One region of the Bradyrhizobium sp. CAR08 genome, then DNA from elsewhere that is predicted to be linked to it. Evidence: predicted binding sites of a transcription regulator. Region 1 holds the regulator's gene; the other holds the start of a gene.
The links. The regulator PhoB, encoded in region 1, activates phosphate uptake and scavenging genes when phosphate is short. The targets are predictions, from matches to a motif close to TGTCATNNANCTGTCAT.
Positions count from the first base shown of each region.

Region 1 (4,561 bases):
TTTGCGGGATTTGGCCACGGAACATGTGGAAGCGAGTCGGCGGACTCTTGCGCGGGAGTCACGCCATATTGTAGCGTTTGGATTGTCAGATACGACATCTCGTGCAGTGGTTCTGATCTTTAAGTCCTTATGTACCGGCGTAAACGTTCGGGCGTTCAAGACGCGCCCGGCGAGCCTTAAGGGATTCTGGCGGCACGGGTTTTTGAAGGCTTAGGCATTCGCTGCGAGGCCCCAGGATGGCTGGCGCGCAGCGAGGGAAAGGGTGCAATGACGGTTTTGACCTGGTCCGATGATCGCGTCGAGCAGCTGAAAAAGCTCTGGGAGGCCGGACTTTCGGCCAGCCAGATCGCGGCGGAGCTCGGCAATGTGACCCGCAATGCCGTGATCGGCAAAGTGCACAGGCTCGGCCTTTCGGGCCGCGCCAAGAGCCCATCATCGGCAGCGCCGCGGCCGCGCAAGGCGCGCCCCGCGCAGCACATGATGCGGGTGAGCCGCCCGATCTCGCGCGGCAACACCGCGCTGGCGCAGGCCTTCGAGGTGGAGGCTGAGCCGGATCCGGTCACCTATGACAACGTGGTGCCGATGAGCCAGCGGCTGTCGCTGCTGGAATTGAACGAGGCGACCTGCCACTGGCCGGTCGGCGATCCCTCGAGCCCGGACTTCTTCTTCTGCGGTGGAAGGGCGCTGTCCGGACTGCCCTATTGCGCCCAGCACTCGCGCGTTGCGTACCAGCCGGCGTCGGATCGGCGCCGCGCACCGGTGAAGCCGGGTCCGCGGTAATCACGGCAAGTCGTCGCGCGAAGACGATTCAACAATTTCAGCGTCGTCCCGGCCTAGTGCGCAATTGCGCACGGGGGGCCGGGACCCATACTCCGAGCACGCAATAATCGTGCGGAAGGGGTCACTCCGAGTCTTCGCCAAACCACGTTCGGTGGTTATGGGCCCGGATCAGCGCTCGCTTCGCTCGCTTGTCCGGGACGACGGCTGAGAATGCAGGGACAACTCGCCAACAAACAAGCCTGCAACCCTACACCTGCTCCGCCTTGGCAAACCGATCATCCAGCGCGTAGCCGGCGCCGCGGACGGTGCGGATCGGGTCCTGCTCGCGGCCGAGATTGAGCAGCTTGCGCAGGCGGCCGATATGCACGTCGACGGTGCGCTCGTCGATATAGATGTCGCGACCCCAGACGCTGTCGAGCAGTTGCTCGCGCGAGAACACGCGCCCCGGATGCTCCAGGAAGAACTCCAGCAGGCGATATTCGGTCGGACCGAGATCGATCGGCCGGCCCGAGCGCGCCACGCGGCGCTTGTCGCGGTCGAGCTCGATGTCGCCAAAAGCAAGCACCGTCGCGAGCCGCTCCGGGCTTGCGCGCCGCAGCAGGCCTTTCACGCGCGCCAGCAGCTCCGGCACCGAGAACGGCTTGACGATGTAATCGTCGGCGCCGGTCGCAAGACCCCGCACCCGCTCGCTCTCCTCGCCGCGCGCGGTGAGCATGATGATCGGGAGCTGCTTGGTCTCGGGACGGGTGCGAAGCCGCCGGCACAATTCGATGCCTGACAGGCCCGGCAGCATCCAGTCGAGCACGATCAGATCGGGGATGTGCTCCTTGAGGCGGGTGTCGGCGTCGTCGCCGCGCATCACCGTCTCGACGTCATAGCCGTCGCCTTCGAGGTTGTAGCGGAGAAGCTCGGTCAGGGCTTCCTCGTCCTCAACCACCATAATGCGTGCGCCCATCGGGTCGTCGCTCCCTAAGTCTTCAGGTGTTCGGTACCGTGTTGGCGAAGGTCGTCATGTCGCCCTTCGGCCGCTTGTCGGTGATGGCCTGGCCCTCGATCATGTAGAACACGGTCTCGGCGATGTTGGTGGCGTGGTCGCCGATCCGCTCGATGTTCTTGGCGCAGAACATCAGATGGATGCAGAACGAGATGTTGCGCGGATCCTCCATCATGTAGGTGAGGAGCTCGCGGAACAGCGAGGTGCAGATGGCGTCGACCTCCTCGTCGCCCTTCCAGACCGCCATCGCCGCCGGCAGATCATGCGCGGCATAGGCGTCCAGCACCGACTTGACCTGCTGCTGCACGAGGTCGGTCATGTGCTCGAGGCCGCGGAACAGCTTGAGCGGATGGAAGTCCGTCTCCAGCGCCGCGACGCGCTTGCCCATGTTCTTGGCGAGGTCGCCGATGCGCTCGAGATCGGTCGCGACGCGCATGGCGCCGACGATCTCGCGCAGATCGACCGCCATCGGCTGGCGGCGGGCGATGGTGAGCACCGCACGCTCCTCGATGCGCTTCTGCAGCGCGTCGAGCTCGGTGTCGATGGCGACGACGCGCTGGCCGAGCGGGACGTCGCGGCGGATCAGCGCGTCGACGGACTCGACGATCATGCGCTCGGCGATGCCGCCCATCTCGGCGACCAGGCGAGTGAGTTCCTGGAGGTCGGTGTCGAAAGCCTTTGCGGTATGTTCAGAACCCATGTCGCGTCTCCTAGCCGAACCGGCCGGTGATGTAATCCTGCGTGCGCCGATCTGACGGCGACGTGAAGATCTTGCTGGTGTCGTCGAACTCTATCAGCTCGCCGAGATACATGAAGGCGGTCTTGTCGGAGACGCGCGCCGCCTGTTGCATGTTGTGGGTGACGATAGCGATCGTGTAATCCTCGGACAGCTCCTGGATCAGCTCCTCGACCTTGGCGGTCGAGATCGGGTCGAGCGCCGAACAGGGTTCGTCGAACAGGATCACCTCGGGCCGCACCGCGACGGTGCGGGCGATGCAGAGGCGCTGCTGCTGGCCGCCGGAGAGCGACAGGCCGGAGGCGTTGAGCTTGTCCTTGACCTCGTTCCACAGCGCGCCGCCGCGCAGCGCCTTCTCGACGCGGCCGTCCATCTCGGACTTCGAGATCTTCTCATAGAGACGGATGCCGAACGCGATGTTCTCGTAGATCGTCATCGGGAACGGCGTCGGCTTCTGGAACACCATGCCGACGCGGGCGCGCAGCAAATTGAGGTCCAGCCTGGGGTCGAGGATGTTGGTCTGATCGAGCATCAGCTGACCGGTGGCGCGCTGGCCGGGATAGAGGTCGTACATCCGGTTGAAGATGCGCAGCAGGGTCGACTTGCCGCAGCCCGACGGTCCGATGAACGCCGTAACGCGGTTGGCGCCGAGCGTCAGGTTGATGTTCTTCAGCGCATGGTGCTCGCCGTAATAGAAGTTCAGGTTACGCACGGTCACCTTCGGGGGCGCCTCGGGCAGCACCGCCGCGTGCGGCAGTCCACCGGACGCGCTCATCGACACGGAAAGATCACTCATTTTGCGGTCCTCTCGGCGCCAAGGATGCGCGCGAAAATATTAAGGGCAAGAACGGTCAGGGTGATGAGCAGCGCCCCGCTCCAGGCCAACTGCTTCCAATAGGCATAGGGGCTCTGCACGAAGTTGTTGATGGTCACAGGCAGGTTCGCCATCGTCTTGTTCAGGCCGAGGCTGAAGAACTGGTTCGATAGCGCGGTGAACAGCAGCGGCGCGGTTTCACCGGCGACGCGAGCGGTCGCGAGCAGCACGCCGGTGATGAGACCCGATCGGGCAGCCCGATAAGCGATCCGCTTGATCACCAGCGAACGCGGCAGGCCGAGCGCCGAGGCCGCCTCGCGCAACGCGTTCGGCACCAGCAGCAGCATGTCCTCGGTCGTGCGCAGCACCACCGGGATCACGATGACCGCGAGGGCGAGCGAGCCTGCGATCGCCGAGAAGCCGCGCATCGGCACCACCACGGCGCCGTAGATGAACAGGCCGATGATGATCGAGGGCGCCGAGAGCAGGATGTCGTTGATGAAGCGGATCACCGAGGTCAGCCGGTCGTTGCGGCCGTATTCGGCGAGATAGGTGCCGGCGAACATGCCGAGCGGCGCGCCGATGCCGACGCCGATCACGGTCATGATCAGCGAGCCGACGATGGCGTTGAGCAGACCGCCCTCGTTCGATCCCGGTGGCGGCGTGTTCTCGGTGAACAGCTGGACATTGAGTCCCGCCAGCCCGTTGTAGAGCAGCGTGATCAGGATCAGCGCGAGCCAGGTGACGCCGAAGGCGGTTGCGGCGATGCAGAGCCCGCGGACGACGATGTCCTTGCGGCGTCGGCGTGAATAGATCGGATTCATGGCGCTAATTCCCCGCCTTCTTTTCCAGCCGCATCAGCATCAGCCGCGCCGCTGCGAGCACGAAGAAGGTCAGAACGAACAGCAGGAGGCCGAGCAGGATCAGGCCGGATTGGTGCAGGCCGTCGCTCTCGGCGAACTCGGATGCGATCGCCGCCGAGATCGTGGTGCCCGGCGCAAAGATCGATGACGAGATCCGGAACGAGTTGCCGATGATGAAGGTCACCGCCATGGTCTCGCCGAGCGCGCGGCCCAGCGCCAGCATGATGCCGCCGATGACGCCGACCCGGGTGTAGGGGATCACCACGCTGCGGACGACTTCCCATGTGGTGCAGCCGACGCCGTAGGCGGCTTCCTTCAGGACCGGAGGCACCGTCTTGAACACGTCGACCGAGATCGAGGTGATGAAGGGCAGC
Region 1 is NZ_JBIXJX010000010.1:230,271-234,831, forward strand. Features, by position in the region: gene ACIPUD_RS22300 (GcrA family cell cycle regulator) at 268-780, shown strand; gene phoB (phosphate regulon transcriptional regulator PhoB) at 1,028-1,735, opposite strand; gene phoU (phosphate signaling complex protein PhoU) at 1,758-2,474, opposite strand; gene pstB (phosphate ABC transporter ATP-binding protein PstB) at 2,485-3,306, opposite strand; gene pstA (phosphate ABC transporter permease PstA) at 3,303-4,148, opposite strand; gene pstC (phosphate ABC transporter permease subunit PstC) at 4,153-4,561, opposite strand, start outside.

Region 2 (4,561 bases), on a different contig from region 1:
ATCGCGGACGGACTCGGCCTCAAGGTCGGCGACGAGGTCGTGGTCAATATCCTCGGCCGCGACATCCCCGCGAAGATCAGCAATCTGCGCAGCATCGACTGGCAGGGCCTCGGCATCAATTTCGTCCTCGTGTTCTCGCCGAACGCATTCAAGGGCGCGCCGCACACCCACATCGCGACGCTGACGGAAGCCGGCGGCGATGCGGCCGGCGACGGCAAGATCATCAAGGAGGTCGCTGACGCCTATCCGATGGTGACGAGCGTGCGCGTGCGCGAGGTGATGGAGACGGTCGGCTCGGTCGTGACCAACCTGGCGCTGGCGATCCGCGGCGCCAGCGCGGTGACCCTGATCTCGGCGATCCTGGTGCTCGGCGGCGCGCTCGCCGCCGGCCATCGCCACCGGGTCTACGATGCGGTGATCCTCAAGACCCTGGGCGCGACCCGGCTGCGGCTGCTCGGCGCCTATGCGCTCGAATACCTCCTGATCGGGCTTGCCACCGCGGTCTTCGGCGTTTTCGCCGGCAGCGTCGCGGCCTGGATGATCGTGACCCGGCTGATGACCCTCACTTTCGTCTGGCAGGGCGGCAGCGCAGCCGGCGTGGTCGCGGCTGCCTTGGTCGTCACGGTCGGCCTCGGGCTCGCCGGCACCCTGCTGGCGTTGAACAAAAAGCCCGCCACGGTGTTGCGGAATTTGTGACAAATGGTAGCGGGCGGCGGCACGGGAGCGAAATCGCACGATTCCAGCGATTAACCACGTCCGCTCGTCTGGATTGCAGGTAAGGGCGACATTCAGCCGCGCGTGGACGGTTGCAGCGAATGTGTTAGTTTCCCACATATCGAATGGGTTCGGAGCCCCGATTGTTAGCCAGAATTTAGTCGGCAGACATCGGTATCCGAGATAGAATTTGACGAACCGGCGGCATGGCGACCCTCATGCCGGACCGGACCAACCAACGGGAATTCGACCATGTCGGACCTAGACCGCAATTACGCTTCTCCTTTCGGCAGGGCCGCCGGGCGTGTTGACGCCGCGACGGTCGATGCCGGCCTGCGCGCCTACATGCTGCGCATCTACAACTACATGAGCATCGGCCTGGCCATCACCGGCCTTGCCGCCCTCGGCGTCTACATGGCCGCCGTGACGGACGTTCCGACCCCGGAAGCCGTGCGGGTCGGCAAGCTGTTCCTGACGCCGTTCGGCTACGCGATGTTCGTCAGCCCCCTGAAGTGGCTGTTCATGCTCGCGCCGCTCGCCATGGTGTTCGTGATCTCGGCAGGCATCAACCGGCTCGCTCCTTCGACCGCCCAGATCCTGTTCTGGGTGTTCGCGGCACTGATGGGCGTCTCGCTGTCCTCGATCTTCCTGGTGTTCACGCACACCTCGATCGTCCGGGTGTTCTTCATCACCGCGGCGACCTTCGGCGCGCTCAGCCTCTACGGTTACACCACCAAGCGTGACATGAGCGGAATGGGTTCGTTCCTGTTCATGGGCCTGATCGGCATCGTCATCGCGAGCCTGGTGAACCTGTTCCTGGCGAGCTCGGTGCTGCAGTTCGTCGTGTCGGTGGTCGGCGTGCTGGTGTTCGCGGGCCTCACCGCCTGGGATACCCAGCGGCTGAAGAACGACTACATCTACGGTTACGCTTCGGCCGGCGGTGACATCGCAGAGCGTGCGGCCATCACCGGCGCGCTGTCGCTGTACCTGAACTTCATCAACTTGTTCACGCTGCTCCTGCAGCTCCTCGGCCAGCGCGACTAAGCGCCAGCCCAGAGTGGACGACAGCAACCCCCGGCCGAGAGGCCGGGGTTTTTGTTTGGGGCGAGCCTCTCAACACCCACCGTCATTGCGAGCGCAGCGAAGCAATCCAGAGTCCCTCCGCTGGTGCATTTCTGGATTGCTTCGTCGCAAGGGCTCCTCGCAAGGACGGAGTATGAGGAAGCACGGTTGCCTCTTCCAGCCGCCCCGGGAAGGCTCTAATCTTGCGGCATGTCCGCACCCGATATCAGGCCCACCACCGAGGCCGACCTCCCCGCCATCACGGCCATCTATCGGCAGGCTGTCCGCGAGGGCACCGCGACGTTCGAGCTGGAGCCGCCCGACCTTGCCGAGATGACGCGCCGCTACCGCACGCTGATCGATGGCGGCTACCCCTATTTCGTCGCCATCCTCGACGGGCGCGTCGCCGGCTACGCCTATGCCGGTGCCTACCGGCCCCGCCCGGCCTACCGCTTCACGGTCGAGAACTCGATCTATCTCGATCCATCCTTCCACCGCCGCGGCATCGGGGCGCTCCTGCTGGAGCGGCTGATCGTCGAATGCGAGGCACGCGGCTTCCGTCAGATGATCGCGGTAATCGGGGATTCCACCAATGCCGGCTCGATCGGCGTGCACACCAGGGCCGGCTTCAAAATGATCGGCACGCATCCCAGCGTCGGGCTGAAATTCGGCCGCTGGCTGGACACGGTAATGATGCAGCGGAGCCTCGGCGAGGGCGCCAAGAGCGTGCCGGGGAAGTAAGGCCCGTAGCCCGGGTGAGCGAAGCGATACCCGGGAACGCTGCAAGCAAAGACCCGGATGTCGCTACGCTCATCCGGGCTACTGGATCCCTGCTACACCACCGCCAATTTGCGATCGATCACCAGGAGCACGCGCTCCAGTTCGTGGCCGCGGCGCAGGATCAAGCCCGTCGCCGAGATCACGCTGTACATGCCCTGCTTGCGCGCGAGGCGCGGATCCTTCTCGATACGATAGATCGGCACTTCCGAGGCGCGGCGAAAGACCGAGAACACAGCGCGATCCCTGAGGAAGTCGATGGCATAGTCGCGCCACTCGCCTTCGGCAACCATCCGGCCGTAGAGATTGAGAATACGGTGCAGCTCGAGCCGGTTGAACGTCACGCGGCTCAGTTGCGCATTCGAAGCGGCGGGGCGCGCCGCCGCACGCTGTTCGCTCGGATCGGTATCCTCCGACAGACTCATAGGCCGCCTCCTGTCGCATCAGCATGACCGCGTCCGGGAAGACCGTCCCTCGACCGCGGATCATGACGGTTGCATGATCGCGCCAACTGTTCCCCACCGCAAGGGCCCTTGGAAGGACCTTGGAATCGGAGCCAATCCGCCCACACGCAGCGGTGGAACTCTGTCGCGGCAAACCGTCACGGGATCGTTAGCAGGAATCATAGTGTCGCCGCTTTTCCGCCAAGCGACTGCCGCCCTGCGTTGCGAAAAGACCTATGTGCGTTGACCCGGTCCTTTCGGTTCCGGATTCCTCAGCCCCCAGCCCCCCGGGGCCGTCAGGATCGGGTCTGTTCGCACGACAAGGAGGGCCAACGCGAGTTGGTCCTTTTTTGTTTGAGTCGATTTGTTTGGGTCGGGATGTTTCTGCCTCGACGGATATCTCACCATCTCAGCAAAAACTCTTTCCCCTCATCCTGAGGAGCCGCGAAGCGGCGTCTCGAAGGATCGAGGCCGAGCTGCCTCAGCAGGGCCTGCATGGTTCGAGACGGCGCTGACGCGCCTCCTCACCATGAGGATTGAGAGTGTGCTTGAGTCGGAAGATTCGAAGTGCGCGTCAGTGCAGCGACGTATACGCCGCGCCCAGCATCGGGCCCGGTCTCTCCCGGCTGCCGTCCTGGACATAGACCACGGCACCGTCGACGCCGTCACGCGTGAGGTTCTCGATCGGCACCGTCCAGCTTTCCGGGCGGCCGGTCCAGTCGCCTACCTTCAGCAGATTGCGCACCACGTTGTGATAGATGACCTGCTGTCCGCGATTTTCGCCGCGACTGATCGCGATCGGCACCGACTTCGCAATCGAGCAGATCCAGACCTCGCCGTGGGACGCCGTCGGCTCCTTGCTCGCGGCCACCGAGACGTTGATCTGCTTGCCCGCGAGCGACATCGTCACCGGCACGCTCATCACACCAGTGCCCGTCTCGGTTTTGCCGATGGCGCTTTCGATGCCGGTGCGGTCGCTGCCGACGACATGCGTGGAGCCGTTGACCACGACCTGCGGCGTGTAGACTTCGCGGTCGCCGCGCATGCGCGAATACGCACGCTGCCGTGCAGAGAAGCGCGAATCGGCCAATGTGTCCTTCCAGCCGAGATAGTCCCAATAGTCGATCGGCATGCTCAGCGCGATGATCGAGGGATCGCGGGCGAGGTCGCCGATGATCTTGTCGGCCGGCGGGCAGGAGGAGCAGCCCTGCGAGGTAAACAACTCGACAACGGCGCGGGGATCAGCCTCGGCAGGGCGGATGACGGCGACGATTGCACAGAGACCAAGAGCTCCCGACCAGAGGGCACCGGACCAGCGTGAAACCAGATGAGAAGCCGTCATTGTTGTCATGTCGAACGCCGCACACCATTGCTCGTGAGAGGGAAATCTTACCGCCGGATGGTCACCGTAATCTTACGGGCCTCACACATTTGTTGTCCGTCCAAGAACCGTACAAGGGGAGGTTCTGTGCCGGGCGGGCCCATCTGAAGCCTGCCGCAAACGCGTGAAGGCGGCCTTGTGATAGGCCGCCTTCGTGTAACCTACTACTCACTTCGCAGTGAGC
Region 2 is NZ_JBIXJX010000021.1:51,610-56,170, reverse strand. Features, by position in the region: gene ACIPUD_RS32810 (ABC transporter permease) at 1-696, shown strand, start outside; gene ACIPUD_RS32805 (Bax inhibitor-1/YccA family protein) at 967-1,758, shown strand; gene ACIPUD_RS32800 (GNAT family N-acetyltransferase) at 1,987-2,517, shown strand; gene ACIPUD_RS32795 (DUF2794 domain-containing protein) at 2,610-2,978, opposite strand; gene ACIPUD_RS32790 (DUF1223 domain-containing protein) at 3,571-4,347, opposite strand.
Region 2: the regulator PhoB is predicted to act here: its motif matches at 3,041-3,057, upstream of ACIPUD_RS32795 (DUF2794 domain-containing protein).